3 regions of the Streptomyces glaucus genome follow, and region 1 is predicted to be linked to each of the others. Evidence: predicted binding sites of a transcription regulator. Region 1 holds the regulator's gene; each other region holds the start of a gene.
The links. The regulator HrcA, encoded in region 1, represses chaperone genes, less so after heat shock. The targets are predictions, from matches to a motif close to TTNGCACTCNGNNNNNCNGAGTGCNAA.
Positions count from the first base shown of each region.

Region 1 (3,272 bases):
CCCGGCACGAGATGGTCCACGAGCACGCCCAGCCGCGCGTCCGGCCCCGGCGCGAAGGACTCCACGACCGACGGCAGGTCGTCCACGCCCTCCAGGTACTCCACGACCACGCCCTCGACGCGCAGGTCGTCGCCCCAGACCTTCTCGACCAGCTCCGCGTCGTGCCGGCCCTCCACGTAGATCCGCCCGGCCCGGGCCACGCGCGCGCGGGCGCCGGGGACGGCCACCGAGCCGGAGGCGGTGCGGGCGGGCCGGGCCGGCGCCTTCGCGGCCGGCCGGACCAGCGTCACCACCCGGCCCTCCAGCAGGAAGCCGCGCGGCTGCAGCGGGAACACGCGGTGCTTGCCGAAACGGTCCTCCAGCGTCACCGTGCCCGCCTCGCAGCGGATCACCGCGCCGCAGAAACCGGTGCCCGCCTCCTCGACGACCAGGCCGGGCTCCGCGGGGACCTCCAGGACCGGCTGCGACTTCTTCCACGGCGGGGTCAGATCGGGCGAGTACTGTCGCATTCGAACGACGATAGGAGAAGCCGGCGGGCGATCACGCGGACACGCCGAACCGCGCCGCCAGCGCGTCCCGCTGCGCCCGGACGAACGCCGCGTCCACCACCGCTCCGTGACCGGGCACGTACCGCGCGTCCTCGCCGCCCAGGGCCAGCAGCCGGTCGAGGGCGGCGGGCCACCGGGACGGCACGGCGTCCGGGCCCGCCTGGGGCTCGCCGGACTCCTCCACCAGGTCGCCGCAGAACACCACCCCCGGGTCGCCCGGCACCAGCACGGCCAGGTCGTGCGCGGTGTGCCCCGGTCCCACGTCCGCCAGCACCGCCCGGCGGCCGCCGCCCAGGTCGAGGACCCGCTCCCCGCGCACCGGGTGGCGCGGCGCGGCCAGCAGCTCCGCCGCCTCCTCGGCCGACCGGGCGTCCAGGCCGTTGCGGACCGCGTCCGCGCGCAGCTCCTCGCGGCCGCGCCGGCGCGTGAGCGCCCCGTCCGCGCCGGCCGCCGCGAACACCTCCGCGCCCGCGAACGCCGCCGCCCCGAAGACATGGTCGAAATGGGGGTGGGTCAGCGCGAGATGCGTCACATCCCGCCCGGCGAGCCGCCGCGCCTCGGCCCGCAGCCGCGCCCCCTCCGCCAGGCTCGACCCGGCGTCGATCAGCAGGACCGCGTCCGCGCCGACGACGAGCCCCGCGGTGCAGTCCCACACCGGCAGCCGGCGCCGCCCCACCCCGGCGGCCACCCGCTCCCACCCCGCCTCTTCCCAAGTCACCGTCATACGGCGACGCTAGCGGTGGCGTGCCCTCCCGGCACGGCGGTACGCGCCCGGCCTTGCCCGGGGCGTACCCCACGGCCGTACACTTGGCCGGGGGAGTCTGGCACTCGCACGCGCCGAGTGCCAGGGACCAGGGAAGAGGACCGAGCGGTCGGACGACTTCTGGAGGTGTGCGCGGATGCTCAGTGAACGCAGGCTTCAGGTGTTGCGCGCCATCGTCCAGGACTACGTCGGCACCGAGGAGCCCGTCGGTTCGAAGGCGCTCACCGAGCGGCACAACCTCGGCGTCTCCCCGGCCACCGTCCGCAACGACATGGCGGCCCTGGAGGAGGAGGGGTACATCGCCCAGCCGCACACCAGCGCCGGGCGCATCCCCACCGACAAGGGCTACCGCCTGTTCGTGGACAAGCTGGCCGGCGTGAAGCCGATGAGCCCGCCCGAGCGGCGCGCGATCCAGAACTTCCTCGAGGGCGCCGTCGACCTCGACGACGTGGTGGCGCGCACCGTGCGGCTGCTCGCGCAGCTGACCCGGCAGGTCGCCGTCGTCCAGTACCCGTCGCTGACCCGGTCGACGGTGCGCCATGTGGAACTGCTCTCGCTCGCTCCCGCGCGCGTGATGCTCGTCCTGATCACGGACACCGGGCGGGTCGAGCAGCGTGTGATCGACTGCCCGGCGCCCTTCGGCGAGACGTCGCTGGCGGACCTGCGCGCACGGCTCAACAGCCGGGTCGCGGGCCGCCGTTTCACGGACGTGCCGAGCCTGGTGGAGGACCTGCCCGAGGCCTTCGAGGTCGAGGACCGCGGTACGGTCTCGACGGTGCTCTCCACTCTCCTGGAGACACTCGTCGAGGAGAACGAGGAGCGGCTGATGATCGGCGGCACCGCCAACCTGACCCGCTTCGCGCACGACTTCCCCCTCACGATCCGGCCGGTGCTGGAGGCGCTGGAGGAGCAGGTCGTCCTCCTGAAACTGCTCGGCGAGGCCAAGGATCCGGGAGTGACCGTCCGCATCGGTCACGAGAACGCCCACGAAGGACTCAACTCCACGTCCGTCGTGTCGGTCGGCTACGGTTCGGGCGGCGAGGCTGTCGCCAAGCTCGGCGTGGTCGGACCGACCCGCATGGACTACCCGGGAACGATGGGAGCGGTACGCGCAGTGGCACGGTACGTCGGACAGATCCTGGCGGAGTCGTAGGTGGCCACGGACTACTACGCCGTACTCGGCGTGCGCCGCGACGCGTCGCAGGAAGAGATCAAGAAGGCCTTCCGGCGGCTCGCGCGCGAGCTGCATCCGGACGTCAACCCCGATCCGAAGACCCAGGAGCGGTTCAAGGAGATCAACGCCGCCTACGAGGTGCTGTCGGACCCGCAGAAGAAGCAGGTCTACGACCTCGGCGGCGACCCGCTCTCGCAGTCCGGCGGCGCCGGCGCGGGCGGCTTCGGGGCCGGCGGCTTCGGGAACTTCTCCGACATCATGGACGCGTTCTTCGGCACGGCGTCGCAGCGCGGGCCGCGCTCGCGCACCCGCCGCGGCCAGGACGCGATGATCCGCATCGAGGTCGAGCTCGACGAGGCCGCCTTCGGCACGACGAAGGACCTCCAGGTCGACACGGCCGTCGTGTGCACCACCTGCAACGGCGAGGGCGCGGCGCCGGGCACCTCGGCGCAGACGTGCGACATGTGCCGGGGCCGCGGTGAGGTCTCGCAGGTCACGCGGTCCTTCCTGGGCCAGGTCATGACCTCCCGCCCCTGCCCGCAGTGCCAGGGCTTCGGCACGGTCGTGCCCACGCCGTGCCCGGAGTGCGCCGGCGACGGCCGCGTGCGGTCCCGCCGCACCCTCACCGTCAAGATCCCGGCCGGTGTCGACAACGGCACCCGCATCCAGCTCGCCGGCGAGGGCGAGGTCGGCCCCGGCGGCGGCCCGGCCGGCGACCTCTACGTCGAGATCCACGAGCTGCCGCACCCGACGTTCCAGCGGCGCGGCGACGACCTGCACTGCACGG
Region 1 covers NZ_BAAATK010000010.1:106,392-109,663, reverse strand. Annotated here, with positions in the region: gene ABD363_RS10535 (DUF3097 domain-containing protein) at 1-509, opposite strand, end outside; gene ABD363_RS10530 (MBL fold metallo-hydrolase) at 541-1,272, opposite strand; gene hrcA (heat-inducible transcriptional repressor HrcA) at 1,448-2,464, shown strand; gene dnaJ (molecular chaperone DnaJ) at 2,465-3,272, shown strand, end outside.

Region 2 (3,272 bases), on a different contig from region 1:
CCACGCCCCCGCCGGGGCCCCGGCAACGCCCGAAGGCGGCACCCCTGTCCGACAGGAGTGCCGCCCTCGGATCCACGGAAGGACGGTCGATCAACCGGTACCGGTCGATCAGAAGTCCATGTCACCGCCCGGCATGCCGCCACCGGCGGGCGCGGCGGCCTTCTCCGGCTTGTCGGCGATGACGGCCTCGGTGGTGAGGAACAGCGCGGCGATGGAGGCGGCGTTCTGCAGCGCGGAACGGGTCACCTTCGCCGGGTCGATGATGCCCTCGGCGACCAGGTCGACGTACTCGCCGGTCGCGGCGTTCAGGCCGTGGCCCGGGGTCAGGTTGCGCACCTTCTCCACCACGACGCCGCCCTCGAGGCCGGCGTTGACGGCGATCTGCTTCAGCGGGGCCTCCAGGGCGAGCTTCACGGCCTGGGCGCCGGTCGCCTCGTCACCCTCCAGCTCCAGCTTCTCGAAGACCTGGGAGGCCTGCAGCAGGGCCACGCCACCACCGGCGACGATGCCCTCCTCGACGGCCGCCTTGGCGTTGCGGACGGCGTCCTCGATGCGGTGCTTGCGCTCCTTGAGCTCGACCTCGGTGGCGGCACCGGCCTTGATGACGGCCACGCCGCCGGCCAGCTTCGCCAGGCGCTCCTGCAGCTTCTCGCGGTCGTAGTCGGAGTCCGACTGCTCGATCTCGGCGCGGATCTGGTTCACCCGGCCCTGGACCTGCTCGGCGGAGCCGGCACCGTCGACGATGGTGGTCTCGTCCTTGGTGATGACGACCTTGCGGGCCTTGCCCAGGAGGTCCAGCGTGGTGTTCTCCAGCTTGAGGCCGACCTCCTCGGAGATCACCTCGCCGCCGGTGAGGATGGCGATGTCGTTCAGCATCGCCTTGCGGCGGTCGCCGAAGCCCGGGGCCTTGACGGCGACGGACTTGAAGGTGCCGCGGATCTTGTTGACGACCAGGGTCGACAGGGCCTCGCCCTCGACGTCCTCGGCGATGATCAGCAGCGGCTTGCCCGACTGCATGACCTTCTCCAGCAGCGGGAGCAGGTCCTTGACGCTGGAGATCTTCTGGTTCGCGATCAGGATGTAGGGGTCGTCGAGGACGGCCTCCATGCGCTCCATGTCGGTCGCGAAGTACGCCGAGATGTAGCCCTTGTCGAAGCGCATACCCTCGGTGAGCTCCAGCTCCAGACCGAAGGTCTGGGACTCCTCGACGGTGATGACGCCTTCCTTGCCGACCTTGTCCATGGCCTCGGCGATCAGCTCGCCGATCTGGGTGTCGGCGGCGGAGATGGAGGCCGTGGAGGCGATCTGCTCCTTGGTCTCGATGTCCTTCGCCTGCTCCAGCAGGGCGGCGGAGACGGCCTCGACGGCCTTCTCGATGCCGCGCTTCAGGGCCATCGGGTTGGCGCCGGCGGCGACGTTGCGCAGGCCCTCCTTGACCAGCGCCTGGGCCAGGACCGTGGCGGTGGTCGTACCGTCACCGGCGACGTCGTCCGTCTTCTTCGCTACTTCCTTGACCAGCTCGGCGCCGATCTTCTCGTACGGGTCCTCGAGCTCGATCTCCTTGGCGATGGAGACACCATCGTTGGTGATCGTGGGGGCGCCCCACTTCTTCTCGAGGACGACGTTGCGGCCCTTGGGGCCGAGGGTCACCTTGACGGCGTCCGCGAGCTGGTTCATGCCGCGCTCAAGGCCGCGCCGCGCCTCTTCGTCGAACGCGATGATCTTGGCCATGTGAAGTGGTCCCTCCAGGACTGGGGGTGATTACTTCGGACCGCGCCCGCGCCCGCGACGGACGGCCCCGGCCGGTGGTTCCTTGCCCCACCCGGCCCGTGGCCTCACCGACCCGGTCCTTCCATTGTCACTCTCACCTTCAGAGTGCTAACGCAATGATTAGCACTCGCCCCTGCCGAGTGCAAGCGCCCCCGGGGGGTCCGCGGGCGCGCTCAGCCGGGCGCGAACACGGCGCGCCGGGCACCGCGCCCCGCCCCGCACCCCGCCGCCGGCCCGTCCCCGGCACGCCGAAGGCACGTCGAAGGGCCCGCACCCCGGGAGGTGCGGGCCCTTCGACGGAAGACGACGCCTGTACGGTTCGCCGGTCGCGCGTATCAGGCGGTGACGCGAACCATGTCGGCCTGCGGGCCCTTCTGGCCCTGCGAGATCTCGAACTCGACCCGCTGGCCCTCTTCAAGGGTGCGGTAACCGTCCATCTGGATCGCGCTGTAGTGGACGAAAACATCCGCACCACCGTCGACCGCGATGAAGCCGTACCCCTTCTCCGCGTTGAACCACTTGACGGTGCCCTGAGCCATGCCTAACTCCCCTATTACTGGCCCTTGCACAGATCCACACTTCGCGGATCCGGGTCATACCTCACCCCCCAACGGTTGGGGGTGTGCGCCGGAACGCGTCGACCGCGGCCGAATGTATCTGCCCAACTGCCGTCCGCAACAGGTCAATCGGACGAGAATTCCGGACGCAGCCGGCCTGGAATGTGGCGAGAATTCGCCGTAATTCAGGGCAAGTCGGGCTGCACAAAGAGCACATAAGCCGCGAAAGACGCCCACACTTTGGCTACATCTCATCGGGCGTGCGACAGGAACACGGGGGTACCGATCAGGGGATCAGCAGCGCGTTCCCCAACTCTACCGCGTTCAACCACACTGAATTGCCCCCTCCGCTTCTCTCACGGAGGGGGCAATGCGCAGAACGCTCGGTGACGGCCATTACCAGAGGTAACGGCGAATCCCGGTCAGCCGCCGGCGACCGCCGGAATGATGGACACGCCCGCGCCCGCGGGGGTCGGCGTCTGGAGCCCGTGCTCGAAGCGCACGTCGTCGTCGTTGACGTAGACGTTGACGAAGCGGCGCAGCCTGCCCTGGTCGTCCAGGACGCGGGCGGCGATGCCGGTGTGGTTCTTCTCCAGGTCCTCGATGACCTCGGCGAGGGTCGTGCCCTCGGCGCTCACCTCGGCCCGGCCGCCGGTGTAGGTGCGCAGGATGGTGGGGATGCGGACGGTCACGCTCATGCGAGGCCAGCCTCTCGGAAGGAGTCCAGGGTCGGGCGGATGGTGGCGGTCGGGCCGGTGCCGGCCACCGCGTCGAGGGTCTTCAGGCCGTCGCCGGTGTTGAGCACGACGGTGGTCTTCGCCGGGTCGAGGACGCCGTTCTCGATCAGCTTGCGCGTCACGCCCACGGTGACGCCGCCCGCCGTCTCGGCGAAGACGCCCTCGGTCCGGGCGAGCAGCCTGATCGCGTCGACGACCTGCTCGTCGG
Region 2 covers NZ_BAAATK010000009.1:122,924-126,195, reverse strand. Annotated here, with positions in the region: gene groL (chaperonin GroEL) at 109-1,731, opposite strand; gene ABD363_RS09715 (cold-shock protein) at 2,106-2,309, opposite strand; gene ABD363_RS09710 (MoaD/ThiS family protein) at 2,750-3,025, opposite strand; gene thrC (threonine synthase) at 3,022-3,272, opposite strand, start outside.
Region 2: the regulator HrcA is predicted to act here: its motif matches at 1,891-1,917, upstream of groL (chaperonin GroEL).

Region 3 (3,272 bases), on a different contig from region 1:
GCGTCACCCTCAACAACCACACCCTGCGCCACCCCTACCTGCCCGCGCTGTCGTACGCCCGCCAGAAGCGGGAGATCTGCGGCATGCAGGACGTGATCGAACGGCGCTACGGCAAGCGGCCGGTCCTCTTCCGCCCGCCCTACGGCAACTACGACCAGGACACGCTGCGCGCCGCCAAGGCCTGCGGCATCCGGTACGCCCCGCTGTGGAACGAGGAGGTCTTCGCCGACCGCTGGGAGTACCGCGAGTGGGACCGCGAACTGCGCCCCGGCGACATCGTCCTCAGCCACTTCCGGGGCCGGGGCGACTGGGAGGGCACGATGCGGGACATGGCCCGCCGCTTCCTGGACAAGGTGACGGCCGAGGGGTACGCGGTGGCGCGGCTGGAGGACTACCTGTGAGGCCGCGGCGGGCGGCGACCGGCCTCCTCGCGGCCGCCGCCCTCACGGCCGCCCTGACCGCCTGCGGCACGCAGCCGCCGACCGCGGCCCGGCCGGGCGGCGACGCGGCGCACGGCCACCGGCCGGGCGGCGCCCGGGAGCCGGCCGCCCGCGGCACGGGCCTGCCCCCGGTCGTCGACCGCGTCCCGACCCGCGACCGGGTCGTCTTCCTCACCTACGACGACGGCGCCGAGCGCGACCCCCGGTTCGTCGACCTGGTCCGCGCCCGGCGCCTGCCGGTCACCATGTTCCTCACCGACAGCGTCGCGGGACCGGCGTACGGCCACTTCGCGCGCCTGCGCGCGGTCGGCGCGAGCCTGCAGAACCACACCCTCGACCACCCCTTCCTGCGGGGCCTGCCCTACGCCGGCCAGCGCGCCGAGATCTGCGGCCAGCAGGACAAGCTCAAGTCCCGCTTCGGCGTCCGCCCCCACCTCTTCCGGCCGCCGTACGGCGCGTACGACACGGCGACGCTCCGCGCCGCCGCCGACTGCGGGATCACCGCGGTCGTCCTGTGGCGGGCGTCGGTGACGGGCACCGGCGAACTGGCCTACGCCCGGGGCGCCCCCCGCCTCCGGCCGGGCGACATCGTCGCCGTGGACCCCGACGAACCCACGGGCCTGTCCCTCCTGGACCGTACGAGACGCCTGCTGGGGGAGATCGAGGAACAGGGGCTGCGCGTGGGACGCCTGGAGGACCACGTCCGGATCCCCGGCCGGGGACCACGTACGGACGCGCGGCCCTCCGGCGCCGGCCGGGGACCGCGTACGGACGCCCGGCCCTCCGGCGCCGGCCCGTCCGGCGCCCGGGAACGGGGCCGTCCGGGAACGGAACCGTCCGGGAACGGGGCCGTCCGGGCCTGAGCGGGGGTCCGGGGGCGGCTCCCGGGGGCGGTCTCTCCGGCACCGGCCGGCTGCGCGGACGCGCGCCCGCGGGGATTTCCCGCGCCACGCCACGGGCAATTGGCACTCCGCTTGACCGAGTGCTAATCGCGGTCATAGTCTCGGCTCTGGCACTCCCCCCTGGAGAGTGCCAACAACGCGACGGGCAGGTCCGGCACCCGCGACGACGGATCGACCTGGTCGCCACCTCAGACAGTTAACCCCGTGAGATCTCCGAAGGGGGAGGTCGGATCGTGACGACCGCCAGCTCCAAGGTTGCCATCAAGCCGCTCGAGGACCGCATCGTGGTCCAGCCGCTGGACGCCGAGCAGACCACGGCCTCTGGCCTGGTCATTCCGGACACTGCCAAGGAGAAGCCCCAGGAGGGCGTCGTCCTGGCCGTGGGCCCGGGCCGCTTCGAGGACGGCAACCGCCTTCCGCTCGACGTCAAGGTCGGCGACGTCGTGCTCTACAGCAAGTACGGCGGCACCGAGGTGAAGTACAACAACGAGGAGTACCTCGTCCTCTCGGCCCGCGACGTCCTCGCGATCGTCGAGAAGTAAGTCGACGCCACCTCGACTCCTTGCTCTCCAGCTGCGCCCCTGGCCCCCGCGACCGATAAGAAGCCGGGCGCCCGGGGCGCAGTTGATTTCCCCTAGATCCCGAGAGGGCTCACGCTCCCATGGCGAAGATCCTGAAGTTCGACGAGGACGCCCGTCGCGCCCTTGAGCGCGGCGTCAACAAGCTCGCCGACACGGTCAAGGTGACGATCGGCCCCAAGGGCCGCAACGTCGTCATCGACAAGAAGTTCGGCGCGCCCACCATCACCAACGACGGTGTCACGATCGCCCGCGAGGTGGAGATCGAGGACCCGTACGAGAACCTCGGCGCCCAGCTGGTCAAGGAGGTGGCGACCAAGACCAACGACATCGCGGGTGACGGTACGACCACCGCGACCGTCCTGGCCCAGGCCCTGGTCCGCGAGGGCCTGAAGAACGTCGCCGCCGGCGCCTCCCCGGCGCTGCTGAAGAAGGGCATCGACGCGGCGGTCAAGGCCGTCTCCGACGACCTGCTCGCCACCGCCCGCCCGATCGACGAGAAGTCCGACATCGCCGCCGTCGCCGCGCTGTCCGCCCAGGACCAGCAGGTCGGCGAGCTCATCGCCGAGGCGATGGACAAGGTCGGCAAGGACGGTGTCATCACCGTCGAGGAGTCCAACACCTTCGGCCTGGAGCTGGACTTCACCGAGGGCATGGCCTTCGACAAGGGCTACCTGTCGCCGTACTTCGTGACGGACCAGGAGCGCATGGAGGCCGTCCTGGAGGACCCGTACATCCTTATCCACCAGGGCAAGATCTCCGCCATCGCGGACCTGCTGCCGCTGCTGGAGAAGGTCATCCAGGCCAACTCCTCCAAGCCGCTGCTGATCATCGCCGAGGACGTCGAGGGCGAGGCCCTGTCCACCCTCGTCGTGAACAAGATCCGCGGCACCTTCAACGCCGTCGCCGTCAAGGCCCCCGGCTTCGGCGACCGCCGCAAGGCGATGCTGCAGGACATGGCCGTCCTCACCGGCGCCACCGTCATCTCCGAGGAGGTCGGCCTCAAGCTCGACCAGGTCGGCCTGGACGTGCTCGGCACCGCCCGCCGCGTCACCGTCACCAAGGACGACACCACGATCGTCGACGGCGCCGGCAAGTCCGAGGACGTGCAGGGCCGCGTCGCGCAGATCAAGGCCGAGATCGAGACCACGGACTCCGACTGGGACCGCGAGAAGCTCCAGGAGCGCCTCGCGAAGCTGGCCGGCGGCGTGTGCGTGATCAAGGTCGGCGCCGCCACCGAGGTGGAGCTGAAGGAGCGCAAGCACCGTCTGGAGGACGCCATCTCCGCGACCCGCGCCGCGGTCGAGGAGGGCATCGTCTCCGGTGGCGGCTCCGCCCTGGTGCACGCCTCC
Region 3 covers NZ_BAAATK010000002.1:18,349-21,620, reverse strand. Annotated here, with positions in the region: gene ABD363_RS01515 (polysaccharide deacetylase family protein) at 1-401, shown strand, start outside; partial or broken gene ABD363_RS01510 (polysaccharide deacetylase family protein) at 398-1,144, shown strand; gene groES (co-chaperone GroES) at 1,576-1,884, shown strand; gene groL (chaperonin GroEL) at 2,004-3,272, shown strand, end outside.
Region 3: the regulator HrcA is predicted to act here: its motif matches at 1,403-1,429, upstream of groES (co-chaperone GroES).